4 regions of the Exiguobacterium sp. s40 genome follow, and region 2 is predicted to be linked to each of the others. Evidence: riboswitches for the same ligand, from Rfam matches in the RefSeq annotation. Region 2 holds a riboswitch; each other region holds the start of a gene.
What was found. Region 2 has a riboswitch for S-adenosylmethionine ahead of KNP02_RS06725 (MetQ/NlpA family ABC transporter substrate-binding protein). Riboswitches for the same ligand answer to the same signal wherever they lie in the genome.

Region 1 (7,167 bases), on a different contig from region 2:
GAACGTCAAGAAAGTCCTCAGAACCAACCGTTCTGAGGACTTTTCCTATGTGAGCTGCTTCTTTTGGATGTATGACAAGCCGAGCGCCGCTATCAAAATTGTGCCTTTGACGATGTCTTGGGCGTAATATGGCACGTCCCACATCGTCAGTCCGTTCAGCAAAATCCCAATCAAGATGGCACCGATCAACGTACCGACGACGTTCGGTCGTCCGGTCCCGAAGACGGCGTAGCCGATATAGGCGGCCGCGACGGCGTCCATCAACAGCGGTGCCCCGGCCGATACTTGTCCGGTACCGATGCGTGACGCCAAGATGATGCCGCCGATGGCCGCGAACAGACCGCTCAACACGTACGCGTACAGTTTGATCCGTGTGACGGCGATGCCGGAGCGGCGGGCCGCCTCGACGTTCGAGCCGACGTAATAAAACTCGCGTCCCGTCTTCGAATACGTCAAAAATAGATGCGCCCCGGCGAAGAAGAGAATCATCAAGATGGCGACGAACGGGACAGGACCAATCGAACCTTGGCCGATGAAAAGGAACGACGGGATAAAACGTCCCGGTGCCGTCCCTCCTTCAATCGGCATGTTGTCGTAGATTGAAAAACCTTTCGTATACGTCAATTGGACCCCGTTGATGACGTACATGATGGCCAGCGTCGCGAGCAAATCCGGTAACCGGAACTTGATCGTCACGAGCGCGTTCAACAGCCCGACGAGCACGCCGAGGGCAATCGGGACGAGCAAAGCGACGAGCAGTTCTTGACTATGTAACACGAGACTCGACGCCGCCCCGATTGTCGCGAGGCTCGCCGTCGAGCCGACCGATAAGTCGAATCCGCCGACGATGAGCGAGAACGTCACCCCGAGGGCGAGAAGCGAGACGATTGACACGGACTTGATGATGTCGCTGAAGTTCGCGTACGTCAAAAATTGGTCGTTCGTCACGCCGAAGACGGCGATGAGTGCGAGAATCGCGAACAACGTCCCGTATTGACCGATGCCACTGAAGCGTTTCGTGCGTTGTTTGATGACGAGTTGGGCCATGTTAAACCCCTCCTTTCTGTTGCCAACGGCCGCGGTCGAGCCAAAGCGTCCGGTTGGCGATCAATTCTAGTTCATGCGGTTCACTCGACGTAAAGATGACAGTCTTTCCACTTTTCGCGAGGCGGGTGACGAGTTCATAAATATCCCGTTTCGCCGTCACGTCGACGCCTTTCGTCGGTTCGTCGAGCAGATAGACGTCCCGGTCCTCGAGGAGCCATTTGCTGAGGACAACTTTTTGTTGATTCCCCCCGCTCAGCTCTCGGACCGGTTGCCCGACCTGGTCGTATTTCACACGGAGCGAGGCCAAGACGCGCGTGACTGCGTTCGCCTTCCCTTCGATCGCGAGGACGTTCCGTTCAATCGAATCGTCGAGGAAGAGTCCCTGTTTCCGGCGTTCTTCCGGTACGAGGGCGAACCCGGACCGGACCGCCTGACGCGGTTCGCGAATCTTGATTGGTTTCCCGTCCAACGTCATCTGTTGTTCAACGCCGGAGAGACCGAATAGCGCCTCGATCAACTCCGTCTTCCCGCTCCCGGTGACACCGCCGATGCCGACGACTTCGCCTTTATACGCCGTGAACGGCAAACTCGTCCCGAACGCGGGTAACGTGAGCTCTGCCTGAATCCGCATCTCGGTTTCCGGAACGGCTTTCTCTACCGCTTCTGCCATGTCAGATCCGCTCAAATACGTATGGATATCCCGTTCTGACAACGCCTGAAACGGCCCTTCATAGGCGATACGGCCATCCCTGAGGAACGTCGTCGTCGTGGTGACGCGCGACAGTTCGTCCGACCGATGCGTGATGAGAAGAATGCCGACACCTTCCTCTGCGAGCGACTGCAATAACGTGAGCAGTGACGTCGCATCTTCCGTCGACAAGGCGGCCGTCGGTTCGTCGAGCAAGAGGTAGGCCGCATCACTCGCGAGCGCCCGGGCAATCAAGACACGTTGTTTGACGCTGAGCGGGAATCGTCCGACCGGTTCGGTCACGTCAATCTCTAGTCCGACACGTTCCAAGTAGGTGGCCGCTCGCTGTTTTAGTTCACGAGGACGAATCCGTTCGACCGCCTGCCACGGCACGACGTTTTCGTAAATCGGTAAATCGAGATAGAGGGCGTCATCAACTTCTTGCGACACCGTGATGATCCCACGGCGTATCGCCTCGGCCGGTGTGAATGTGACCGGTGTCTCGTCGAGCTCGATCGTCCCGGATGTGGGGATGATGGCGCCACTCAACAGCTTCACGAGCGTGCTCTTCCCGGCCCCGTTCAACCCAAGCAAGCCATGAATCTCGCCACGGCGGAGCATGAAGCTGACGTCGTCGAGCACCGTGACATCACCATAGCGTTTCGTGACGCGTTCAAGCCGTAACATCAGTCCGTCCCTTTCATCCAGTCCGACCAGGCCGCGTCTGATGCGCCCCAGTTCGGGACGTATTGACCGAGGTCGTCCATCGTTACTTTCTCGTCCGGCAAGACGTCGCGGTCGACGAGATATGGGTCGACCGAATGAATCGACGGCGTCTCTTCACCAGCTAATTTTTGATACGCGTAACGGACTTGAATCCGTCCGATTTCAGCCGGATCGGTCGCCGCCGTCACTTTCCACGGGCTACCGTCCTCTTGCATGAGCTGCAAATCTTCATCGCTCAAATCAATCCCATAGACGGCGATCTCATCGCGTCCGGCCTGTTTGATGGCACGGCTCGCACCCTTAGCGAACTCGTCCCACATCGCGAACACGGCATCAATCTCACCTTCCGGATACTTCTTCAAAATTGCTTCCATCTGGCTCTGTGTGTCGAGCGCCGTATTGTTCGTCGCCGAACCAAACTTGGCGACTTCTGTGATACCCGGGTAACGCTTCAAGAACGCATCATAAATCGTGTGGCGACGTTCCATCGGTGTGAAGCCACCAACCCAAATCGTGACGATTTTGCCTTCACCGTCCAAATCTTCGGCGAGTGCCTTGAGTGAACGCCAAGCGAGCGAATAGTCGTCTTGGTCGATGACGGTCACGCCTTCGTTCGTCAAATCGTTGTCGAACGCGACGACTTTGATGCCTTTATCGAGCGCGCGTTGGACCGGTTCTTTCAACGCATCGGCACGGCCATGGTCGATCAAGATGACATCGACGCCTTGCGTCGTCGCCGTATCGACATAGCTCGCCATCTTCGACAGGTCGTTGTCGGCATTGTACACTTTCACGTTGCCGCCGAACGATTCGACTTGTTCCGTCACCCCGTTGATATACTGCGACGAGAACGTCCCGATCGACATCTGCATGATCAGGGCTACATCGATATCTTTCGGAAGTGTGGCATTCGAGACCGAGACGGGTTTCGTCTCCGGCGTCTTCTCAGCCGGCTTCGATGGGGCCGCTTGTTCGTTCGTGCAACCGACGAGCGCCAAGACGAATGTGAATAGTAAAATTAATAGTTTTTTAGACATGAATTGTTCCTCCTACATGATGTGTGATGGCAGTCTCTGTCGGCTCGAACACACCCGCCTCGGTGATGAGTCCGGTGATGAGGTCCGGTGGGGTGACGTCGAACGCCGGATTGAAGACGGTGATGCCGACGGGTGCCGTCGGTTGACCACCGATATGTGTCACTTCTGACGGGTTCCGCTCCTCGATTTCAATCGTGTCATCCGCCGTCAAATCGAACGTCGAATGCGGCGCCGCGACATAGAACGGAATGCCGTAATGCTTGGCGAGGACGGCGAGCTGCAACGTCCCAATTTTATTGGCGACGTGACCCGTCCGTGTGATACGGTCAGCTCCAACGATGATGGCGTCGACTCGTTTTGACTGAATCGTCCAAGCCGCCATATTGTCGGTGATGAGCGTCACGTCGATATCGGCCCGGTCGAGTTCCCAGACAGTGAGGCGTGCCCCTTGCAGGAGCGGCCGCGTCTCACAGGCGAAGACGTTGAAAGATACGCACTGTTCTTTTCCGACGTAAAACGGCGCGAGCGCTGTGCCGTATCGCGATGTCGCAATGGCACCGGCGTTGCAGATCGTCAACACGTTCCCCCCGGCCGGTAACACCGTCAGTGCATGCTCACCGATGGCCCGATACGTATCGACGTCCCGGTCATACAACGCGATAGCGCGTCGTTTGATTTCCTCGGCAATCGCTTCAAAGTCGTCCCCGACATTTAAATCAAGGAGCGACTCGATCACATTTTGCAGATTGACCGCCGTCGGCCGGGTCGCGATCAAGCGGCGTCCGACGAGGTCGAGCCGACGCGTGAAGTCCGGATCGTCAACTAACCGGCCCGCCTCTTTGGCGAGGACGAACGCCCCAAAGTAAGCGATGGCCGGGGCGCCCCGGACTTGAAGCGTCTCGATGGCATGTTCGGCCTGTTCGAGCGTTTCGATTGTCACGTACCGCTCTTCATGCGGCAACAACGTCTGATCTAATACGATGAGTTCGTCCGTCTGCGGATGGAAACGGATATTTTGGACCTTCATACGCGCACCCCCGACAAAAGCGTCACCAAGTCGTCAATCGATTCGACGCTGTGGCGTTCTTTAATGAGCGCCGTCCCGAGAGCGAGTGCGTCACGTTTTCGTTCGAGCCGCGTCGCTTCCGGCAACGTCTCGAGATCGGCGACACCGGCGAGTCCGACGGCACGGCGAATGAGTTCGCAACCGGCATAGCCGATCGTGTCGCTGAAGATTGTCCGCAACAATTCGTCGACGAAACCGTCCGTATTGAACGGCTCGACAGCGCGCTCAAAGTTGGCCCGGAACGTCTTCTCGAACGTCTCCCACACCGTCAAGACGTCCGTGAAACGTTCGAAGCGTTTGAGCGGGTCATGGAACGTCGACAGCGTCAAATGGGCGATAATTTGGCCCAAATCAAAGCCGAACGGTCCGTAAAATGCGAACTCTGGATCGATGATTTTCGTCTCTTGTTGGGTCGCGAAGATGCTGCCTGTATGTAGGTCACCGTGCAGAAGCGCCTCATGTTTCGTGATAAATCCGACTTTCAGTTTCGTCACCTCGACCTTGAGCGCCTGGTCTTGCCAGAGGCGTTCGACATCTTCTCGAAGCGCCGCCTCGATGTTGTTCGACTCCGCGTCTTTGAACGGGTCGGTGAAGATGAGCTTCTCGGTGATGTCACACAGTTCCGGGTTGTAATAGTCACGTTCAATCCGCTTCTTCGCGATCGGGCCGGCCGCATAATCCGACGTCGCGAACAGCGTCTCGCCTAAAAATTCACCGACATGACGCGCGAGTTCCGGATAGCTCTCCCCTTTCAAATAACCGGTGCGGACAATCTCATAATCAGACAGATCTTCTAAAATCGTGTAGGCGAGCGTCCGGTCGCTACCGAGGACGTCCGGGACGAAACGCGGCGCCACGTTCGCAAACTCACGGAGTGCCAACTGTTCAATCCATGCCCGTTCGAGTGTAAGCGGCCAGCTCTCACCGACGACTTTAGCGTATGGGAGCGCCTGTTTGACGATTAGGCGCTGTTCGCCTTGGCGAATCCGAAACACGAGATTCAAATTGCCGTCCCCGATTTCCTCACACTCGGCGATTCCGTCTTGCAAGTATCCTAATTGACGGACGTGCTCGACGACGGTCTGTTCTGTAAATGGTTGATATGACATGATGTTTTCCCCTTCCTGTACGTTGCCCACAAAAAAAGCCCCTTTCTCCGCGAGAAAGAGGCACAGCCAAAATGGTTGTTCCTCTCATCTGTCAGACATTCGTCTGGTGGATGTAGCACCGTGCCTAGTGGTCGGTTGCTGCGGCGTCATCGGGCCAATTCCCTCTGCCAACTCGCGATAAGAGTGGTTTATTCGATTCGGTGAACTTATGTGATGAATATTACGGACTCGACGTCACAATTGTCAACGTCATTTTCCCCGTGCCACTTCGTCTTTTTTTGTGCATATATGGAAACAATTCCACGAAATATTTTTTTTGGAAAAAAAGGAATTGACGACGCGACGAATCTGTGTAAAAATTCAATTAAATTTCACAACTTCAAATCACATTCTTATCAAGAGCAGACGGAGGGACGAGCCCGATGATGTCGCAGCAACCGACCAGAGATGGCACGGTGCTAATTCTTGCAGCGAAAGCTGAGAGATAAGAGTTCATTTTTTATGATGACCTCTTGCCTCGGCATGGGGTCATTTTTTGTTTGCCTGGAAGGAGGAACCATATGAGTATCACTGCCACATATGAAATCAAACGGACGGATGCGGTCGCAAGTATTGCCGACAAAATCGCCCTCGAGCTGACCGTCGGCACATGGACCGAGCTACGTCATTTAGAGCAAGAGCAGTTACAGGCGTACCGGGGTGAGGTCGTATCGACCACCCATACGGAGACGACGAGCCGGTTCACGATCCGCTATCCGTTACATAATGTCAGCCCTGACTTTTCATCCATCTTGACGACGACGTTCGGGAAACTATCCCTCGACGATTCGATTCGGTTAATCGATGTGACGTTGCCCGAAACGCTCGCCCCTCATTTCAAAGGCGCCAAGTTCGGCGTCGACGGGATTCGCGAGTTGCTCGGTGTCCATGACCGTCCGCTCGTCATGAGCATCTTCAAAGGCGTCATCGGGCGTGACCTCGCGTTTCTCGAGCAGCAACTCCGCGATCAGTTCGCCGGCGGCATCGATATCGTCAAAGACGACGAAATTTTATACGACAATCCGCTCACGCCGTCGCTCGAACGGGCCCGGATCGGAGCGGCCGTCATTCAAGCGCACTTTGAGGCGACCGGGAAGCGTGTCCTCTACGCCATCACGCTGAGCGGTCCCGTTTTCGGTCTTCGCGACCAGGCGCTCCGGCTGATTGAGGCCGGTGCGACGGCGCTCCTATTCAACGTCTATACGTACGGTCTTGACGCACTGCGCGAACTTGCGAACGACCCAGACATCCGTGTGCCGATTTTAGCTCACCCGGCCTTTGCCGGCGCCTTGACCGGGTCCATCAGTCATTCGCTCTTACTCGGTAAACTCCCACGTCTCGCCGGGGCCGATTTGACGCTCTTCCCATCTCCGTACGGTTCGCTCGCGACACCGCGGGACGAGGCGTTCGCGATTCGTGACCTGAGCGCCGAACCGCATTGGTCGAAACCGATTT
Region 2 (7,167 bases):
TTCCCGATGATACGGATACTTATGGAGATAAGCGACCGCTATCTCGTCTGAATCGGATACATCCGTAAGCAACGAACTTGGTCGATAGCGCATCCACAAGGTCTTCGTCACCATCTGTCCGTCCACCTCGACCGTAATATCGTAAAGCGGAATTTGTTTCGACGGTTCCATCGTTCCACCTTCGAATACCCGACGGAAGGTCAGACTGTCTGCCCCATTGAGCAGGTCGGTATCTTGAAGAATGGATGAAGAGTAGCGAGCCCCGTCCCCGCCATAGGACATGAGCAGATGAGGCAGGTTCGTCTCCGTATCCCGCCCTAGTGCGATGAACACATCGAACGGTCTAAGGTTCGGCAAAAAGTCGAAGGATGGGCTAAAGAAGCCCCATTCTCCAATCCCAATCTCGACCTTGCCGTTAAATCCGGGGGACATCCTCATGAGCGTGACCGGATACGGCTCGATATCTTGTCCATTCTCGTAGAAGGCGTCCAGCTCATGTAGCGAGGCCCGCTCGTTCTCCGTCGCGACATGGACGGTCGGAAGGAACGAGACTTCAGTACCAACTTCGTCTTTTAAGAAAGACGGCCGTGCCTCGAGCTCGACGGCTTGATACCCTGGTATCCCATCCATTTGATGCGACCTACAGAGCGCATAGACCGCATCTCCTTCAACATATGTGACTTCGTCGAAGGCATATCCATCATAATCTTCAGTTATAAACGGGGCCCGAGTCGCATACGCCATCCCGAGCACCGAGAACGTCTCTTCGTCTAGTTCGGCCAATCGTTCTTTGTCTTCACATTGGTTCAAAATTGTTTCGGCATCCACTACAGGCTCTTGACTGTTCATCGTAACCCGTTCGGCTTGCCAGTGCTCCTCGATGTGACCATAACGGACGACGTCAATATCTTCCGAGCAGCCTGCCGTCAACCATAACAGTGACAATGCCATCAACGCTCGTTTCTTCATGTTCAACCCACTCATTTCTTCTTCAAGTCAGGGAAGTAGGACAAGAACGTCTCGGCCCCTTCGCTCGTCAGTTTATATGTCCCTTCGGTTGATCGGTCGGTCACGTAGATATCCAGCTTCTTCGATCGCTGTTTATACGTCACCTCGAACTCTTGGCCTTTGTGTCCGTCGACGATTGTGAGGTAACGATAGTCTCCTTGATTGCCTGTGCGCTTTGTCGGCTCAGCCGAATCGATTGCTTGAATCAGGTCGTCCATCTCGTTACCTACCGCACGCAAAACGGTCGGATACGTCAAGGTTGACTCGTGATTGAACGGTTGTTGGTGGAGATAAATCAGAGGACCGCTCACAATCGGCATATACCGCTCTTCCGGATTGTCTTTGAGCGCCTTTTGTTCAGAAATCGTTAACAGTTCAGAGGCACGATATGTAATGGTCGCGATTTCGGTCACCGCTTTCCCGTCACGGGTATAATTGAACTCATACAATGGATAGGATTTGTCGGGTAATAGTTCCGAACGAAGTGGCAGTCGTTTGACTGTCAACTCTTCATACGACTGTTCTCCTTTTACCGGGTCGATAATTTCATCTAGCGGACTCATTGTGAAATAGAGGTCCGCGAGCATCAATAAAACATAGGGTTTCTTTTCATCGGGATGATATCCGATTGCGACTTTTACCTCATCTATGTGTGCCATCATCGGGTCGAACATAAGCACTGGGAATGCGAGTTGTCGATCTCCAATGGTCAATTCCACCTCGCCGTGGAAGGCCGGTATGAACGTGACGATGGTATCAGGAAAAGGTTCGACAGCATTATTCGGCTCCAATAATCCATCCGCATCGAGGAATTCTGCTTGAGTAGTTTCGTCGGCAGGTTCGATGAAAGGGTTTCGTTGAATTCGCTTCCCGTTCTGTGTATCAACGAATGGGGGGAATGACTCAATGACCTCGGCTTGAAAGCGTTCCGAGAGCATATCGCGACAAAGTGCATAATGCTCATCGCCTTTGATGTACGTCACCGATTTATATGCATATTCATCTCCCGTATCGGTCATCTGATGGCGATTCGCGATGACCGTATCGTAAACCGTCAAGTCTCCCTTCAATTCAGTCGTCAATTCCCCGGTACAGGCCTGTAACGTCTCATCGACCGATTCGAGGGCTTCCGGTTGCTCTAAGGAACACTTGTTAACGGTCCAATGCGCATCGACATACGACAAGTTCACGACGTCTGACTTTTCCCCACCGCAACTGGCCAATAAGCCCAAGGATAATACGAGTGCACTGGCTAACTTTTTCAAATCATCCGCCCCTTAAAATCTATTTGTACCAATTTTACCATTATATGACTTTAAGGAGGAACAAGAAAAAACCCGTCCACTCTCATGGACGGGTTCGCTCATTCAATTATATGGCTTGATCAATCGCACGCGTCAGTCGCGTCTCGACGTCGTGGGCGATCGATTGAAGCGACTCATCCTCAATCAGCTCGATCAGTTTCGTCGGCTTCGGCATCCCGACATGGGTCGCCCCGTCTTTCGTGAAGACAGCGAGCTTACAAGGCAGGAAATAGCCGCCTTCCCGATGTGCCGTGATGACTTTCTTCGCTTCTTTCGGATTACATACTTCAAGGATGCGATAGTCCCCGTCGATCGCTTGGCCTTTCTCTTCGAGCGTCTCGCTCAAATCAAAGTCCCAGAGCACTCCGAACTCTTCTTCCTTGAGCGTCGCTTTCAGCTTCTCGACGACCGCTTCGACCGTCTGGTCTGTCTTGACCGTGTAATCAAACATGTAAATCCATCCTCGGTTTTGCTCTCTTTCGCCATGTACCCGAACTGACTGACGACAAATCGTCCGATGGCGATAAAAAGTATATGTGATTTGAAACATATTCGATGTCCGTCACGTATGTATGAGAGAAAATAAAGAAGTCCATACTTACGTAAAGGAGAAGTGGTTGCCGTGACGGTCACCGTATTCACACATACAAGCTGCAGTTCTTCCCGTAAGACGATTGATTGGTTACGCGAACAGAACATCCCATTCATCGAGAAAAAATTGACCGATCAAGGGATGTCGTTCACCGAGTTCAAAGACATGCTCCGCCTCACCGAGAACGGGACGACCGACCTGTTGTCCGTCCAAAAGAGCGTGTACAAACAAGCGGCGGACCAACTTGACGAGATGTCGCTCCGTGAGCTGTACAGCTTTGTTGCGTCACACCCCCAGATCTTGAAGAGTCCGATCGTCGTCGACGACAATCGGATTCAAATCGGGTTCAGCGAGAAAGAGATTCGTACGTTCATCCCGCGCCATGACCGAATCGCCGAATTGAAACGATTGCTCGACAACAAGTAAGAGCCCTGCCGAAGCAGAGCTCTTTTCTTATGCCTTCTTGAGTCGGGCCGCCAAGCGGTTACCGAACGATTGAATCGATTGGACGAGCAGGATCAAGACGAAGATGGTCACGTACATGACCTCCGGCTCGAATCGGAGATGCCCGTATTGATAGGCGATATCGCCGAGTCCGCCTGCCCCGACGAGTCCTGCCATCGCGGTCGCCCCGATCAAACCGATCGTCGCAATCGTCAGACCGAGCACGATCGATGAGCGGGCCTCCCGGATCAACACGTACCAGATGATTTTCCGGGTCGAGATGCCCATCGCTTCATACGCCTCGACGACCCCGCGGTCGACCTCGAGCAGCGCCGACTCCATGAGCCGCGCGATATACGGCGCCGTGAACACGATGAGCGGCAACAGGACGCCTTGGACGCCGATCGTCGTTCCCATGATGAAACGGGTTAACGGGAGGATGAAGAATAAGAGAATGATGAACGGGATCGAACGGACGACGTTGATGACGCTCGACAAGATGCCGTAGAAATAACGGTTGGCGAGCCGCCCGTTCGGTCGCGTCAAGACGAGGAGCGTCCCGAGCGGCAGTCCGATCAACGTCGAGATGACGAGCGCGATGCCGGTCATCGTGAGCGTCTGGATCGTCCCCGTCCAAATCAAGTCACCCCAATTTTCCCAAAACTGAAGCATGGTTCGTCACCTCCTTCACTTTCACACCGCTCGCCTCTAAGAAGCGGATGGCTTGATCGGTCTGGGCCTTATCGCCGTCCAAATGGACGAGCAAATTGCCAACGAGACCGCCTTTTAGCTTTTTGATGCCGCCCCCGATGATATTCGGGAGCAAGCCGAACCGTTTCGTCAACTGGGCGAGCACGGCCTGTTCACTCTGATGACCGATGAACGACAAGTTGACGAGCATCCCGTGCGTGCTCAACTCAACGACGACCTCTTTCGGGACATCGAGGTTCGTCTTCAAGAACTTGCGTGTCGTCGCATGCTGCGGGTCCGAGAACACGTTGAGCACGTCCCCTTCCTCGATGATCCGGCCGGCCTCGATGACCGCGACCCGGTCACAGATGCGCTCGATGACTTCCATCTCGTGCGTGATCAAAAAGATCGTCAGTCCGAGCTCGCGGTTGATGTCGAGCAAGAGGTCGAGGATCGACTCGGTCGTCTCCGGGTCGAGCGCGCTCGTCGCCTCGTCGCTAAGCAGGATGTCCGGCTCATGCGCGAGGGCCCGGGCGATGGCGACACGTTGCTTCTGTCCGCCCGAGAGTTGCTCGGGATAATGTTTCCGATGATCCGTCAATCCGACGATGTCGAGGTATTTGTCGACGCGTTCGCGGATTATCCGCTTATCGAGTCCTTCGAGACGAAGTGGGATGGCGACGTTCTCTTCGACGGTCGCCGTCTTGAGCAGGTTGTAGTGTTGGAAGATCATTCCGATTCGATGGCGGAGTTTTGAGAGCCCACGTTTGTCGAGCTTCGTGATGTCCTGTCCTTCGATCTCGACCTGGCCCGACGTCGGGCGTTCGAGCAGGTTGATCATGCGGATGAGCGTGCTCTTGCCGGCCCCGCTTCGACCGATGATGCCGAAGATCTCGCCTTTCTCGATCGTGAGCGAGACGTCGTCGAGTGCGGTGACGGCACCTTTGTTCACCGTGAACGTCTTCGTGATTCCTTTAAGTGCGATCATAGGCCCTCCTTAAAACGCCGGGACGATTGAGCCGTTGAACGTCTCTTCGATGAACGTCCGGACCTCGTCCGAGTGATAGTACGATTTGAGTGTCTCGACGACTTCGTCATCCTTGTTGTCGGTACGGACGACGACGTAGTTCGGATACGGGTTGTCGACCGTGTCTTCGTGGAACAAGGCGTCCTCGTTGATCGACAGGCCGGCACCCATCGCGAAGTTCGTGTTGATGGCCGCGAGTGCGACTTCCGGGAGCTGGGTCGGGAGCTGAGACGCCTCGAGCTCGATGAATTCGAGGTTGAGCGGGTTCTCGGCGATGTCGCGTTTCGTCGCCTTGTCCGTCAAGCCTTCCTTCAGCGTGATGAGGCCCGCTGTCTCATACAGACGGAGTGCGCGCAGCTCGTTCGCCGGGTCGTTCGGGACGGCGACCTTGTCGCCTTCTTTCAAGTCCTCAATGTCGGTCAACTTTTCCGAGTAAAGACCCATCGGGAACGCGACGGTCTTGAACACGTCGTCGATCTTATAGCCTTTGTCGGACTTTTGCAGTTCTAGGAATGAGAGCGTCTGATAACTGTTCACGTCGAGGCTACCCTCGGCGAGCGCCGTGTTCGGCGTATTATAGTCATTGAACACTTTGATATCGAGTTCGAGGCCGTCTTCGGCCGCGAGTTCTTTCACTTTCTCGGCGATCTGTTGGTGCGGCCCGCCCGTGACGCCGATCGTGAGCGACTCCGTACTGAGCGCCTCGCTCGCGTCCGATTGTCCGCATGCCGAGAGCGAGATGGCGGCGAGTAGTGACGTCCCTGCAAGTACTGTTTTCTGTTTGATGTTCATTTGTTTTCCTCCTCCAAAATGAAAGCCCGCTACTCATTCAGAGTGGCGGGCACGACAAGTCAAAGTCGGACACGCTCATCTCCCAGACGATATCGTCTGTTGGAATTAGCACCATGATCATTACGATCTGGTTGCCGGGTTTCACAGGGCCAGTCCCTCCACCACTCTTAATAAGCAATCGGTCTATTAAATTGTTATCATCTTACTTTTAATTCTTTTAATTGTAAATAGCAAATTGTAAATTTTCAAAAATTATTTTCAAAAAGTCTTTATCGAGTGGTTCCGGCAACTGTTGCAGTTCGGTTTCCGTCATGACGGAGTCGACCAGTACCGGGATGTCGCCCGACCCGACCCCGAGCGCCTCGAGCGTCGTCGGTGCACCGAACCGTTTCAACCAGGCCTCCAAATACGGAGCATCGGCCGAGCGACGCAACCGCTCCTGGACGATTAGGCCGAAGCCGACCTTGTCTCCATGCAAGAAAGAGTGGGTCGACTCGAAGCGGCTGAGCGCATTATGGACCGCATGGCCCACGGCGACGCGTGTCCCGGCGTCACCAAATCCACCGACGGCGCCGCCGATGGCGAGCACGTGATCGACCGCGAAGCGGACGTCGTCACTATACGACTCAAAAGCGTGCTCGCTCAATTCAAGTTCGACGAGACGCCCGCACTGCTCGGCCAAGACGAGTCCGGTGTTGACGCCGGCGTCAGCTGAGCTGTCACCACTCAAATAACGGGCCTCGTAAAACTTCGCGACCGTGTCGATGACACCGGCCCGAAAGTATTCATATGGTGAGCGCGAGATGACCCGTGAGTCAACGATGACCCGTTCGATGACGACGCGGAACATGTCGTAGCGGTCGTAGCTCCCGTCCTCCTGATAGACGACGCTGAGCGGTGTGAACGCCGCACAGTTCGAGGCGAGCGTTGGGACGACGATGAGCGGGACGTTCCGTTGATAGGCGACGAGTTTGGCCGTATCGACGAGCTTGCCGCCTCCGACGGCGATTAACACGTCGGCGTCCAACGGTTTGAGCCGTTTGACTTCCGAGTCCGTGCACTCCCCGCTGAACCTTGTTGCCGGATAGTCCGCGATGGCCGGAAAGATGGCTCGGACGACGTCATACCCGTTCTGACCGCGCAGGACGTGGGCACGTCGGCCGTCGACTAAGTCATCAAGACGGTCAAGCGCGTCATCGGCGTGGTCATATTCAAGGACGGCCTGACGAATCATGCGCGCACCTCCTCATAGGCGGCAAACAACCGCTCGATTCGTTCGACGGCCTCGTCAATCTTCGGTTCCGGTGAGA
Region 3 (7,167 bases), on a different contig from region 2:
TCTACTGACACAATTTGTTCACACCTCTAGTATAGACCCATCCGAAAACGCTGTCTTTAGCATGGATTCTAAAAATGACAATGCCCACTTTGTGAAAAATCACAAAGCGGGCATCAATCATCCTGTCGGTATTGGCCTGCCTTGATGGCGAGGTAAACAGCGGCTCGTTCGGGCAGTGAGACTTGCGTAATATTCGTCAGTTCCTCGATGCGGCGAATCCGATAGAGCACGGTGTTCGGGTGGATGTGAAGATGGGCGGCGACGCGTTTGACGTTCCCATCAAAATAGAAATACCACTCGAGCGTCGTGACGAGCTCGGTATGATGGGCGACATCATATGCCTGCAAACGCTCGATGGTCGGATGCGTTTCGAGCCGAAGCCCGATTCGGCGAGCGAGATCTGGGACGAGCTGATAAATCCCGATTTGTTCGAACGTGTGCGTCGCGGCAAGCTCATAGGGGAACTTCCGACGAAGCGACGTGACCTGTCGTGCTTCTTCCATCGCGGCATACAGCATGTCGCTCTCAAAGAAACGACGGCTGACGCCTAAACGTGGATCGACTTCCGTGAATTTCTCTCGGAGCTGTGTCTCGAAGCGATTGGCCCACTGCAAAAGTGCCGTCTCTTCCTCGGCTAACTCCGATTTCATATAATGCCAGACGAGGAGCTGTTGACCATCGATGGCGTGCAGCACGACCTCGATCGCTTGTTGGGTCGCCAATACATAAAACAGTCGTTCCGCCAGTTGCGGGGTGACCGGCTGGGCACATTCAATCACGGTGAGGCGGCTGGCGACGGCAATCGGTGCGAGCTCATTCAAGCGATCGCGGTGGGATGGCGATAAGACGGGAGTGGCCAGCACTTCTAAAAAGAAACGTTCCAATTCGGCGTCGATGCGCCGTTCGTGCATCGCGATGGTCATCAGCAATTTTTTGGCGATGTTCGCCCCTTCTTGTAGGACGGTGAGTTCTTGTTCTGAGAACGGCGTCGTTCGGGCCAGGCTCCAAATGTAACCGAGCACGTCACCTTGTTGCTTGATGACGACGGCCGCCCGCTCACCGAGACCGACGGCCATGCGGGCCGGGATGACGACCGGTTCGTCGCGGTCGATCACTTCTTGAAGGATGCCACTTTCCCATAAGTCTTCGATGACTGCTTCCGGGACACGGCGGCCGATAATCGTCGCGATTCGTGCCGGGTCGGTCGAGTCGGGGTGGGTGCTGTAGGCGAGCAACTGATGGTGGCGATTTTCAATCGTGATTGGGGCCCGAATCGCTTGTCCGATTGCTTCGGCGAGCGTATCGAGCGATTCATAAGATTTCTGCAAAAAAGGCATGTCGATTCCTCCTCTCTTTCACTATACCGTCTCTGTTGTGAAAGTTCACAAAAAGATGGTGAGTTTTTAGAAGGAGGGAACGACATGCCTGCATCATTCACATTAAATTGGGAAAAACAGTCCGACCACGAGACCGAGTAAAGCCCCGACGATGACTTGGAACGGGGTATGACCGACCAGCTCATTTAAGATGGGTGTCTCGTGCTTGATTCCTTTGAAGTAGTCGTTCAACAAACGGGCCTGGAATCCGACCGCTTGACGAACGCCGGTCGCATCGTACATGACGATCGTCGCAAAAATCAAGGCGAGTGCGAACATACTGGAATCGATTCCTTCGACTCGACCGATGACGGTCGCTAAGGCGACGACGGTCGAAGAGTGGGAACTTGGCATCCCACCCGAGGCAAACATGATTTCTAATTCAAAATCTCGTGTTTTAATGAGTTCGGTTACGAGCTTGGCTGCTTGTGCGATGAACCAAGCGAGCAAGGCGGCGAGTAAAGGTTCGTTAAAGAGCAATCGATTCACTTCCTGTCTGACAATGGTATCTACACTATACCCGATTCTGTCATCGGCTAGACGTAAAGTTTCTGTCAAAAAAGCACCTCGAGCATAGGCTCGAAGTGCTTTCTGGTCGATTTTTGTTACCCGACGACGCCTTCAGTCTGCTGAAGTTTGTCCGCGATATTCTCGATGATATAGCGGTTACGTGGATGCTCCTGGCACTCTTTCGAGCATGAACGCATTTGTTTCGGTTCACACTCTTCACAACAGAAGTGTTGAGCATTACACACCGGGTTGGCACAATTAACGTAGCGGACCGTCTTCGTTCCGCAGTGCATGCACTCCGAAACAACGGACGGGTTGACCGTGTTGACCGGGACGTTGATGCGCTCGTCAAAGACGTAAAGCTCACCTTCCCAGTCTTCGCCTTTCGTGGCGTCGTCTTTGCCGTACATGGCGACGCCGCCTTTAAGGTGGAAAATGTTGTCGTGACCTTGGTCACGCATATATGCGGTAAATTTCTCGCAACGGACGCCTCCGGTACAGTACGTGAGTAAGGTTTTCCCTTCGTAGAGGTCCTTGTTCTCTTCGAGCCAATCTGGCATGTAACGAGAAGCCTCTACGTCGATTTTGATCGCATTTTTAAAGTGACCAAGATCGTACTCGTAGTTGTTACGAACGTCGAGGATGACGACATCGTCGCGATTCATCATCTCTTTCCATTCTGCCGGTTCGAGGTACGCACCGTGCTGTTTAGGAACGTCGAACTCACCATCAAAGCGCCACGTCACAAGCTCTTTCTTATGACGGACAAAGATTTTTTTGAACGCATGCTCTTCGACTTCATCGATTTTGAACTCGATATCGCTGAAAAGCGGGTTCGCTTTCAAGTCGTTCATGTATTGCTCGGTCTGTTCCCAAGTCCCAGAGCACGTTCCGTTGATTCCTTCGGAAGAAATCAAGATCCGTCCTTTGATGCCAAGGTCCTTACAATACTTGAGGTGCTCTTGTGTGAGCGTTTCTGGGTCTTCGATGTTGACGTACTTATAGTACAGCAAGACCCGCATTGGTTTTGTTTCCATGTTATTACTCCCCTGTGTTCAGTTTTTTGCAGGAAAACGAACGTTGGGTTGTGTCGTTCGACGAGCGGACTTGCCTGCAACCACAAGTCCATATTATATGATAGATATCACAGCGAAATTTCGCAAATACTTTTTATTTTTTTTACTGGCGTGCAGGGGGATGCGTCTTCCTGAGCGAAATCGGGTAAAAGGTATTAATGAAAGTCGAAGGTGGAAACTGATATGCTCACATCACTCCAACAATGGATTATCCAACTGATTGAATGGCTGCAAGAGCTTCCGGGAGGCCCATGGGCGGGACTAGGGGCGCCGTTCCTTGAGGCGATCTTTCCATTTCTTCCGCTCGTCCTCATCATTTCGGCGAACGCGGCCACGTATGGGTTCTTGCTCGGGACGTTATTGTCTTGGGTCGGTAGTTTACTAGGGACGATTCTTGTCTTTACAGCCGTCCGTTACGTATTCCGTAAACCGATGACACGGTGGCTCGAAAAACATAAACAAGGGGTATATTGGCTGGAACGCATCAACCATATGAGCCCGATCTCGCTTGGTTTTTTATATTCGCTCCCGTTCATCCCGGTCAGTTTGATCACATACTTACTCGCCCTCATTCAAATGCCGCTTCGGACATTCATCATGGCGGCGGGGTTCGGGAAACTGCTTGTCGTCTTGATTTTTTCGGTCATTGGTGACCAGTGGGAAGAGTTTATTCAAAGTCCGTTCCGCTTATCGATGCTTGGACTGTTATTGTTTGTCCTTTGGGCGATCAGCCGTGGCCTCGAGGAATTGCTCAAGCGGCGCGCCTTCAAAAAACGCAACGAACAACTTCAACGTGAACGTGAAACGAAACGTCAAACGACCCTTCGAAGCTAGTGCTTCAAAGGGTCGTTTTGGTTAGACGCGCTTTTTGAAACGCGGGAAGTTAAAGACGATGGCCAATCCTCCGCAAATGAACAACAAGAACGGATAGAACATATACGGAACGAGCGCCGGTGACGCTGTGTTCGTCAGTTCGGCCGCAATGAGAAGCTGTGCCCCATAAGGCAACAGACCTTGGACCCCACACGAGAAGATATCGAGTACACTCGCTGACTTTTTACGTTCGATGTCATAATCGTCGGCGATGTTCGCGGCGAGCGGACCAGCCACGAGAATCGAAATCGTGTTGTTCGCCGTCGCGACGTTTGTCGCACTGACGAGCCCGGCGATGCTCCACTCCGCGCCGGCCCGTCTTTTAATTCGGGACGTGAGCGCGTCACGCAAGTACGTGAGTCCGCCGTTATGCGAGATGAGTCCGACGAGCCCACCCATGAGCAATGTCAGGAGTGAAATCTCGGCCATGCCCATCATGCCGTCCGCCATGGCGGTGACGTACGTGGTGACGGCTAGACTGCCGTCCAACAGACCGATGATGCCGGTCAGGGCGATGCCGCCGAGCAAGACGAGGATGACGTTCATTCCCGTCAAGGCGAGCACGATGACCGCAAGGTACGGAATGAGTTTATACCATTCGAACGCGGCTGCATCGACAGTCGATTCTCCACTCGATAACACCGATAAGAGGACGATTGTGATAAGGGCGGCCGGGAGGACAATCCAAAAGTTGGTTCGGAATTTGTCACGCATATTGGTACGCTGGGTCCGGACGGCAGCGATTGTCGTGTCCGAGATGAACGACAAGTTGTCCCCGAACATGGCACCACCGACGACGGCAGCCGCCGCGATGGCGATATTGACGCCACTTTCTTCGTGGATACCGAGCGCGATCGGGGCGAGGGCGGCAATCGTGCCCGTCGACGTTCCCATCGCCATCGAGATGAATGCCGCGATGACGAATAAACCGCTCAGTAGAAGCGAGGACGGTAAAAATGTCAGCGCCGCATTGACGGTCGCGTCGATTGCGCCGATTGCTTCGGCGACACTCGAGAACGCTCCGGCGAGCAAGAAGATGAAGACCATGATTAAAATGCCGGGGTTCCCCGCACCTTGGGCGACACGCTCGACCGTCTGAGTGACGCTGCCTTTCGTCATCAACGCCGCGACGATGACCGCGATCAACGCCGCGATCAGGACCGGGAATTTATAAAAGTCGTTATAGTAGATGCCTGCCCCGATAAAGAAGACGAGGAAGACGAGCAAAGGCAATAGTGCCCATTTGTTAGCTGTCGGTTGTTCCAATCGATTCACCTCATTCATAAAATAAAAAGAGAGCCTTCTGAAAAAAGGCTCTCTCTACAAGAAAACACTTTTTTCATCTTTCGAGCAGACTGCTCGCTGGATTTGGCACAGGTTACCCGCTGCCGAGACGTCACTGGGCCAGTCCCTCAGTCTCTCTTGATAAAAAAGTTGTGATATTTAATTATAAGACACGTTCCCTAACGTACTTGTTTCAAATCCGCTTGTCAATAGCAAACCCCCACGCGGTGAACGTGGGGGTGAGTCAGGTCGTTAAGAAATTGTAATGGGCGACGCGGTTGCGTCCGGCGTACTTCCCGCCGACGTAGAGGGCCCGGTCAGCGTTACGAATCGTATCGTCGAGGCGTTTGTCACCGAACGCCTGAATCGTGTCGACACCGATCGAAGCGGTGACGGGGATATCGATCCCGTCGACGTGGAACGGTTTGTTCTCGATTTGTTGCCGGATTCGTTCGGCGATTTCGATTGCCTGTTCGACATCGCAACGGTTCAATAGCAAGATGAACTCTTCACCGCCGTAACGGGCGGCAAAATCTTCGGTGCGGAGTGCCTGGCGAATCCGCCGTCCAAACTCTTGGAGCACACTGTCCCCGACTTGATGTCCGTGCACATCGTTGATTTTTTTGAAAAAGTCGATGTCGAGCATCGCGACCGAAATCGGATACATCGAACCGTCCGAGATTTGTTGAATCCCGTATTCGTAAAACGCGCGTGCATTGGCGAGCAGCGTCAAGCTGTCGGTCCGACTTTCCGTGTAAAGACGGTCGCGCTCATGGCAACGGCTGATCGTCCGGTTGAACGACTTGAGAAGTTTGACGATTTCACGTTGGATGGTCGGGGGATACCCATAGACGTGTTCACCCGTCATGACGAGCCACGTGCGAATCCCTTCGATCTCCTCGGACCGAACCGAGATGAAACTATGATAGTCGTCGTCAAATTCGTTCGACAGTGGTGCGTCCCATTCGAAGCGCATCTCATATTCGACCGAGGCTTCGTTCGGATAAGCGTGATCGAGCAAATCGAACACGATGTGACGGTCAATCGGCTGACGCGTCTTCAAATCAAAGTACAGGGTACGGTCGAACAGTTTAAACTCGACGAACCCTTCGTCATAGTGATTGAGCCGCTCACATTGACTGAGAAACACTTCGATGGCTTGCGCCTCGCTCTGCGATAACGACACGGCTTCTTTTGCCTCGTCATACTGTTCAATCAACGATTTAAAGGCGTCTTGCCGGCCTTTTTGGATGATGAGCCGCTTGATGAAGAACGTCAACGCGGCAGCGATGCTGCTGACGACGAGTAAATTCGTCTCCCGGAACAACGAGGCCGCCAAAATGAAGACGAGACTGACGATATACGTATAAAACGCGATGCTCAGAAAATCGCGGACCGGGATGTCGACGCGGAACCACCAACCGACTTGATACTTTTGCACGACCGTGTTCAAGATGATGGCCAGAATCAAACCGGCGAGCGGCAGGAACGAGTCTTGAGAATAGAAGCCGAGACCGGTCACACCACCAAGCGCCAAGTAAACACCGGCTGGGATGGCAATCTCCAAGAAAGACGTGATGGCGTTCCAAGGATACGTGAAGCGGAAGCGTCGAAGCGCGATGCGCGGTTTCAAGTTGACGAACTGGAAGACGAGGAGACCAATCTGATTGACGAAAAGCGCCGTCTCGAAATCAAAAAACAAGAAAATGATGAGGACGATACTTTCCGAAAACGTGAAGTAGACGCCTTTCCGTTCGATGGAGTCCATTTGAAAAATGATGACGAGCAACGCAATCAAGATGAACGGCAACGGCTCGATGGCCGGCATGTTTAATACGCCTGTAGCGAACAAGATGAGCGTCAAACTGAATAGCATACTCCAAATACTCCAACCAAGGACGGACATCTTGCGAAAATGGTTCATGGTTCCCTCCTATATGGGAAAATTCGATATGTATGGTAGGAGATTCGGCACAATCATGCCCGAGTCCTGCCTATTCATCATAATGGCGGAATTCTAGCATTGAGTCTATATGAAATATCCTCTA
Region 4 (7,167 bases), on a different contig from region 2:
CTTGTTGTAACACACGGAACGTCTCCGTCAAGCGCGGCCGGACTTTGACGCCGTCCCCTTCCTCGAACGGATATTTCCGGAACAACGTCGAGATGACGAGACCGTATAACACATAGACGCCCGTGACGACGAAGAAGGCGCTCTTCGCCCCGGTGAGCGACAACACGACCGCGAGCAACGGACCGATCGCCGCCGCGATATTGATTAAAAAGTAGCGGACATTGTAGACGATGACGCGCTGGTCCGGTTGCGTCGTGTCGCTGATGAGCGCGCGGGACGCCGGTTCGAGGAACGACCGCGACACGCCCATAAGTACCGAGAACATGTAAAACCAAAATAATTCCGTCCCGAGCGCGAACCCGCTGAACGTGATCGCGTTCAAGGCGATTCCGATGAGCATCAACTGTTTGCGTCCATAGCGGTCAGACAGCGTGCCCCCAAAAAAGCTCATGAATAACCCCGATAACGCCGAGATGGCGAACACCGTCCCGATGATACTCGCCGAGAAGCCAAGCGTCGCAAGATAAATCGCAAAAAACGGCATAACAAAAAATGTCGACAGCCGGGCAAAAAATGTACCAAATAAGACACCCAGCGTCAGCGGATGAATGTGTCGTATGTTCATCCGGATCCCCCCTTTTTCTACACATATGTATTGTACTTCTATTGGTGCGCCAAAACTACTCCAAACAAAAAAGGCCCGGGATGTCCCGAGCCTTGACAACAATTATTATTTGACCGGTACGACTGCGCCTTTGTATTCGTCCAAGATCCACTGTTGTGTCTCTTCTGACGTGAGGACTTCAAGGAGTGCCTTGACGCGCTCGTCGTCTTCGTCGCCTTCACGTGTGACGATCAAGTTGACGTAAGGTGAGTCTTCGCCTTCAAGGGCGATCGCGTCTTCGAGCGGGTTGAGGCCGGCATCGATCGCGTAGTTCGTGTTGATGAGGACCGCGTCCCCTTCACCGTTGTTGAACGCTTGCGGGAGAAGTGCCGCTTCAACGTCCGTCTTGAACTCCAAGTTTTTCGGATTGTCGACGATGTCTGAAACCGTCGCGTCCGTCGTCTTGCCTTCTGCGAGCGTGAGTAAGCCTTCTGATTGGAGCATCGTGAGGATTCGTCCGTGGTCAGCGACTGACGAACTCATGATGATTTCAGCGCCTTTTGGCAGCTCATCGAGTGATTTGTAGTCTTGTGAGTAGACACCGATCGGCTCGATGTGGACGCCGCCGGCAGATGCGAATTTGTAGTCTTTGTTCTCAGCCATTTGCGACTCGAGGTACGGCTCGTGTTGGAAGTAGTTCGCGTCGAGTTCGCCGTCCGCGAGCGTTTTGTTCGGGAGGACGTAGTCTTGGAACTTCTTAATTTCGAGCGTATAGCCCTTCTCTTCGTAGTCGTCTTGAATGTGCTCTAAAATCTCAGCGTGCGGGACGTTTGACGCACCGACGACGAGCGTCTTGTCATCGCCCGAACCTGATTCTGAATCTCCGCCGCAAGCTGCGAGAATAGTGAGTGCTGAAGCTGCTGTCAATCCGAGTACTGTTTTCCATGATTTCATTATAAAACCCCTCCAAATTTTCTATTTAGATCAAGCGGAACGCTTGTCAATTACTGATACGAGTCGATCGCCGATGAACTGGATGACGAAGACGATAACCAAGATTAAGACGGTCGCGACGAACGTGACGTCACTCTGTGAGCGCTGGAACCCTTCAAGGAACGCCAAGTTCCCGAGTCCCCCGCCCCCAACGACCCCTGCCATCGCCGTATAACCGACGATCGCGACGATCGTGACCGTGATGCCTGACACGATGGCCGGTAATGCTTCTGGGAACAACACTTTATAGACGATCTGCCATTTTGTCGCACCCATCGATTCAGCCGCCTCGATGACGCCGCGGTCGACTTCACGCAGGGCGAGCTCGACCATCCGCGCATAGAACGGAGCCGCACCGATGATGAGCGCCGGCAACGCTGCCGTCGACCCGAGCATCGTCCCGACGACGAGTAACGTGAACGGGATGAGCAAGATGATCAAAATGATGAACGGGATCGACCGGAACACGTTGACGATTGCGCTGATGACCGTGTAAATCGGACGGTTTTTCATCATGAGCGGTTCGTTCGTGACGTATAAGAGCATCCCGAGGGCGAGACCGATGACGAACGTCGCGGCTCCGGCGACGAGCGTCATATAGAGCGTCTCCCACGTTTGCTCGAGCATGACTTGCCAATCTACATTAGGAAACATCGCTTTCTACCTCCACTTCCACTGCCTGCGATCGGATTGAGGCGATGGCCCGCTCGACTTCAGCCGGCTCTCCGATCAATTGGATGAATAATGTCCCGAGGGCACCGACTTGTGACTGCGTCACGTTCCCGCCGATGATGTTGAAGCCGATATCATGCTGCTTCAACACTTCTGACAGAATCGGTTGCTCGGCCGTCTCGTTCAAGAATTTGAGCTTGACGATTTGACCGCTCGGATAACGCGCTTTCAAGTGCTCGAACGTGAGCGACATGTCTTCGACCGCGCCGATCTGCTTAACGAACTCTTTCGTGATTGGCTGTTCCGGATGTTGGAACACCTCGGCGACTTGTCCGGTCTCGACGACCTTCCCGGCCTCCATGACGGCGACGCGGTGGCAAATCTTTTGGATGACGTGCATCTCATGGGTGATGAGGACGATCGTCAATCCGAGCTTTTTATTGATGCTGACGAGCAGTTCGAGAATCGAATCGGTCGTCTTCGGGTCGAGTGCGCTCGTCGCTTCATCGCAGAGGAGCACTTCTGGATTCGTAGCGAGCGCACGGGCTATCCCGACTCGCTGCTTTTGACCGCCCGATAGTTGCGACGGATAGCTGTCTTCCCGTCCGCCTAAGCCGACGAGTTCGACAAGTTCTTGGACGCGGCGTTTGCGTTCGCTGGCCGGTACCCCGATGAGCTCGAGCGGGAAGCTGATGTTCTCAGCGACCGTGCGCGACCATAATAGGTTGAAGTGTTGGAACACCATCGAGACGTTTTTACGTACCCCGCGTAGTTCCTTAGGCGTGAGCTTCGTCAGCTCGCTGCCGGCGACCACGATTTCACCGCTAGACGGTGCCTCGAGTCGGTTGAGCAAGCGGATGAGCGTCGACTTCCCCGCCCCTGAATATCCGATTATTCCAAAAATTTCGCCGCTTTCGATGGTAAGCGACACATCATCGACCGCCTGGACCCGACCGTTTTTCGTATCGAACCATTTGGCCACATTGCGTAGTTGAATCAATCCATTTCCCTCCTGACAACAAAAAAAGTACGCACGTTTGAGCAAACGTGCGTACTTTATCGGTACGGACAACGATTGCTCTCATCTTCCAAGGTTTACACCTTGCTGGAATTAGCACCATTTCGGATTGCTCCGCGGTTGCTGGGCGTCATAGGGCCAGTCCCTCAGCCTCTCTTGATAAGAGGGGTTGCGTATTTGATTAGCTTTATCATAGCGACACATTATTTTCATGTCAAACTATTTTTTTCAGACAAATTAAAAAAAGGTGCCATCCGAGGATGACACAGAACGTAGCACCTTGAGTCACTGAAAGACAACCCATAGATGAACCTCTTTTGCCCGATCAGAGCATTCATCCTTATATGGGGGATTTTTACCCGACCATCACTCGATCTTCGAACGGACCATGCAATTACGCGACCGGTGCCCCGACGCTTGATTTTTTTGGGGGACAATCGAAGGGAAGGTCCACCTGAAATCGCGTAAGCTCATGCAACGGTTGTTCGAAAACGTCTTGCTGACGGGAAAATCTCGTCCTATGTTGTGTTCAAGTAAGATGTTGTAATGAATATATCATTCGTGAACTTTCTGTGTCAACTGATTATTTAAAATTTTCAGATTATTCTAATCATCCTATCTCATTTGACGAAAGATAGGACGTGCTGGACGTTTTGAAACGCGTACAAACGATCGCGAACTTGGCCATTTTCCAGCTTCAATAGCGCCGGGACGCTCATGACCTGATACGCCTCGAGCTCGTTCGGGATAAAGTTGGCATCGCGCTTTTCAATCTGGAGTTCGGGGTCGACGGCCTCGACGACCGAGAGCATCCGCTCGGCCACGGCGCATGTACCGCACATCGGGGCGTATATATATAAGAATCCGTCTGTCATCATTGTTCTCACCTCTCCTCTAAGTATATGAATCCGGACCGGTCGGTTCAAAAGTTGTGCTCAAATGGAAAATTCTGAACATTTCAACATTTTGTATTGACGCTCTCTAGAAAGAGGCATAGTATGGTCATTAACTTTATTGCTTTTGTACATAACAGCATACCAGTAGAAAAGGACAGGTGAATCCCCAATGACGGAAGAGAAGCTTACCGGAAAACAGTTTTTGATGAACGTCTTGAACGGCCTTAGTCTTGCCATCCTCATCGCCCTCATCCCGAGCGCCTTGCTCGGTGAATTAACGAAAGCCATCTTACCTTATGTTCCGTCCTTGCAGTTCATCTTGGACGCGACAACGATTGCGATGCGTCTCTTACCGGTCATCATCGGTGTCGCTGTCGCCATGCAGTTCGGACGCTCGGCACTCGAGGCCGGCACAATCGGCATCGCGACCCAAGTCGGGAGCGGCGCCATCCGCATCGAGGAAGGGGTGTTCCTCATGGCTGGAATCGGTGACGTCATCACGGCCGGTGTGACGGCCGCTCTTGCGACGTTCCTCGTCATGCAGTTGTCGCCACGCTTGAAGACATACACGGTACTCGTCTTACCGATGACGGTCATCGTCGTCGCCGGAGGGATCGGGGCGTTCCTACTCACTTACATCTCACAAATCACAACATACGTCGGGACAATCATTATGACAATGACGGAACTACAGCCGATTGTGATGGGCATGTTGATTGCGATGGCGTTCTCGCTCATCATCGTCTCGCCAATCTCGACGGTCGGCATCGCCACAGCCATCAGCCTGTCTGGTGTCGCGGCCGGGGCCGCCAACCTAGGGGTCGTCGCCGCCGGCTTCGGTCTCGCCATCGCCGGCTGGCAGATGAACGCGACGGGAACGTCGATCGCCCACTTCCTCGGGTCACCGAAGATTCAAATGGCGAACTTCGTCCGTCGTCCAATCATGATGTTGCCCGTACTCGCCAATGCGGCCATCCTCGGAGCGCTCGCAGGCATCCTTCGGATCGAAGGCACGCCGATCAGTGCCGGTTTCGGCGTCTCCGGCCTCATCGGTCCAATCAACGCCTTGCATTTGATGCCGGGAGGCTTCGCGCTCTGGAACGTCATGCTCGTCATCGTCTTGTTCGGACTCATCCCGGTAACGCTCGGAATCATCTTCTACCGCCTGTTCAACCGGACGTCGCTCATCCAGCCTGATCATTACCGCCTCGATTTCGAATGAACAAAAAAAGCCCGGCTTCTCGTGAAGAGAAACCGGGTTTTGTTTAGCCTTGAATCATCGCTTCGTATTCTTCGGCTGACATGAGTTTGTCGACGTCTGACGCGTCGTTCAACTCGACTTCGATCATCCAAGCGCCTTCGAACGGTGCCTCGTTGACGAGTTCTGGTGAATCAGCGAGTGATTCGTTCACCGCTGTGATTTTTCCAGAGATTGGAGCGTACAATTCTGAAACGGTTTTGACCGACTCGACCGAACCGAACGGCTCATCGAGTAAAATCGTGCCGCCGACTTCAGGAAGTTCTACAAAGACGATATCCCCTAGTTCGCTTTGTGCGAAATCCGTGATCCCGATGCGGGCCACGCTTCCGTTCACTTCAACCCATTCGTGCTCTTTTGAATAACGTAGATTGGCAGGTACTTTGCTCATCTTAACTTCCCCCTCAAATGAATTAGACTCACACGAGTATTATAGCACTTCGCGCCAAACGTCTGTAAACGACTTTTCTGAAAATCCGACAGTTGATTTTTGACCATCTGTCACGATTGGACGCTTTAAAAGCATACCATTGCTCGCGAGAAGCTCGAGTTGTTCGTCTTCTGATAGATTTGGCAGTTGATCTTTGATACCTTCATTTCGATATACTTGGCCGCTCGTATTGAAGAATTTTTTGAGCGGGAGACCCGACTGTTTCCATAGTTCGGCCAGTTCATCTTTCGACGGTGTCGCCTCGACGATATGGACGTATGTATACTCGACGTTGTTCTCTTTCAACCACTTCTCTGCTTTTTTACACGTACTGCATGGCGGATAGCCATATAGTGTCACCATGTTCATCACCTCTTCTATAAATGTAGCACATTCCGAATCGACCATTCACGCTTCAAGCAAACGCTCAATCTCTCGCTTCAACGATGCGTTCACCGGATGACGCGCCTCGATATAACCGAGAATCGCAGCTGCCGCCTCGACGGAACGCCCATAGCCTAAAACCCCTTGCTCAAGGAGCCTAGTCACGTCAGGATGCTTCGTCTCGACGCGTCGCGTCGGATTGAACGGATCACTCATCTCTCCATGTGCCTTCAGCACGTTATTGATTACCGCGACTTGAATGAGTTCAAAGCCCGCAAGTCGCTCGCCACGTCGCTCTCGGAGCAAGCCGACGTATAGGTTCGTCAGCGCCTCTTCATAGCAATACGCGGCGTCAGGGACGTCTGTGACGACGTTCGGCGTCGCGAAGGCGTGGAACGCTTCGTCACGCTGCCAGACGACACGGCCTGGCGTGTAGGCGATGCCAGGCATCTCAACGACTTCAAACACGGCGAACTCACCATAAATGCCGTCCTCATACATGACCTTATGTCCGTCTTTCGTATTTTGGAACTGATACGCCAACGGTTCAACGGCGAGCCAATCCAAATTGTCGATAAAGCGGGCCTTATGTCCGTCCTCGACAATCAAAAAGAAATCGAGGTCCGAATAGTCATCGAGCCGGTCCGTCTCGAGCCCGATCGAACCGAGCGCGAGGAGCATGAGTGTCCCATCATGCTCTGCGACTGAGCGGCCAATCGCATCCATCCGTTCTAACAATGCCTTACGTCTCATCTACTTCGCCTCCTTCCGTCCATTGTACGGTGTCGGCAAGGCAAAAAGAAAGGGCCGACCGCGTCCGGTCCACCCTTTCTCTCGCTTGCTTACACGATAAACTTGTTCGCTTTGATGAGGCTCGCGGCGACTTCGCGTTTCGTGCCGATGACGTTGATT

Region 1: another riboswitch for S-adenosylmethionine. It lies ahead of mtnK (S-methyl-5-thioribose kinase); the one in region 2 lies ahead of KNP02_RS06725 (MetQ/NlpA family ABC transporter substrate-binding protein).
Region 3: another riboswitch for S-adenosylmethionine. It lies ahead of KNP02_RS11040 (Na+/H+ antiporter NhaC family protein); the one in region 2 lies ahead of KNP02_RS06725 (MetQ/NlpA family ABC transporter substrate-binding protein).
Region 4: another riboswitch for S-adenosylmethionine. It lies ahead of KNP02_RS03110 (methionine ABC transporter ATP-binding protein); the one in region 2 lies ahead of KNP02_RS06725 (MetQ/NlpA family ABC transporter substrate-binding protein).

The regions. Positions count from the first base shown of each region.
Region 1 covers NZ_JACSLC010000003.1:267,007-274,173, forward strand. Annotated here, with positions in the region: gene KNP02_RS04555 (GNAT family N-acetyltransferase) at 1-36, shown strand, start outside; gene KNP02_RS04560 (ABC transporter permease) at 46-1,047, opposite strand; gene KNP02_RS04565 (sugar ABC transporter ATP-binding protein) at 1,049-2,422, opposite strand; gene KNP02_RS04570 (sugar ABC transporter substrate-binding protein) at 2,422-3,498, opposite strand; gene mtnA (S-methyl-5-thioribose-1-phosphate isomerase) at 3,491-4,525, opposite strand; gene mtnK (S-methyl-5-thioribose kinase) at 4,522-5,673, opposite strand; SAM riboswitch class I at 5,755-5,857, opposite strand; SAM riboswitch class I at 6,063-6,164, shown strand; gene KNP02_RS04585 (2,3-diketo-5-methylthiopentyl-1-phosphate enolase) at 6,234-7,167, shown strand, end outside.
Region 2 covers NZ_JACSLC010000005.1:167,022-174,188, reverse strand. Annotated here, with positions in the region: gene KNP02_RS06755 (hypothetical protein) at 1-969, opposite strand, end outside; gene KNP02_RS06750 (hypothetical protein) at 981-2,273, opposite strand; gene KNP02_RS06745 (DUF302 domain-containing protein) at 2,380-2,763, opposite strand; gene KNP02_RS06740 (Spx/MgsR family RNA polymerase-binding regulatory protein) at 2,935-3,330, shown strand; gene KNP02_RS06735 (methionine ABC transporter permease) at 3,358-4,020, opposite strand; gene KNP02_RS06730 (methionine ABC transporter ATP-binding protein) at 3,992-5,026, opposite strand; gene KNP02_RS06725 (MetQ/NlpA family ABC transporter substrate-binding protein) at 5,036-5,857, opposite strand; SAM riboswitch class I at 5,930-6,034, opposite strand; gene KNP02_RS06720 (iron-containing alcohol dehydrogenase family protein) at 6,075-7,091, opposite strand; gene KNP02_RS06715 (aminotransferase class I/II-fold pyridoxal phosphate-dependent enzyme) at 7,088-7,167, opposite strand, start outside.
Region 3 covers NZ_JACSLC010000012.1:34,067-41,233, reverse strand. Annotated here, with positions in the region: gene KNP02_RS11060 (PucR family transcriptional regulator) at 114-1,337, opposite strand; gene KNP02_RS11055 (divergent PAP2 family protein) at 1,440-1,865, opposite strand; gene trhO (oxygen-dependent tRNA uridine(34) hydroxylase TrhO) at 1,982-2,923, opposite strand; gene KNP02_RS11045 (TVP38/TMEM64 family protein) at 3,146-3,796, shown strand; gene KNP02_RS11040 (Na+/H+ antiporter NhaC family protein) at 3,818-5,119, opposite strand; SAM riboswitch class I at 5,172-5,267, opposite strand; gene KNP02_RS11035 (GGDEF domain-containing protein) at 5,364-7,043, opposite strand.
Region 4 covers NZ_JACSLC010000002.1:286,169-293,335, reverse strand. Annotated here, with positions in the region: gene KNP02_RS03125 (MDR family MFS transporter) at 1-625, opposite strand, end outside; gene KNP02_RS03120 (MetQ/NlpA family ABC transporter substrate-binding protein) at 731-1,558, opposite strand; gene KNP02_RS03115 (methionine ABC transporter permease) at 1,589-2,251, opposite strand; gene KNP02_RS03110 (methionine ABC transporter ATP-binding protein) at 2,241-3,269, opposite strand; SAM riboswitch class I at 3,348-3,453, opposite strand; gene KNP02_RS03105 (thioredoxin family protein) at 3,908-4,165, opposite strand; gene KNP02_RS03100 (PTS sugar transporter subunit IIC) at 4,353-5,405, shown strand; gene gcvH (glycine cleavage system protein GcvH) at 5,449-5,832, opposite strand; gene KNP02_RS03090 (arsenate reductase family protein) at 5,872-6,234, opposite strand; gene KNP02_RS03085 (hypothetical protein) at 6,280-7,008, opposite strand; gene KNP02_RS03080 (acyl-CoA dehydrogenase family protein) at 7,098-7,167, opposite strand, start outside.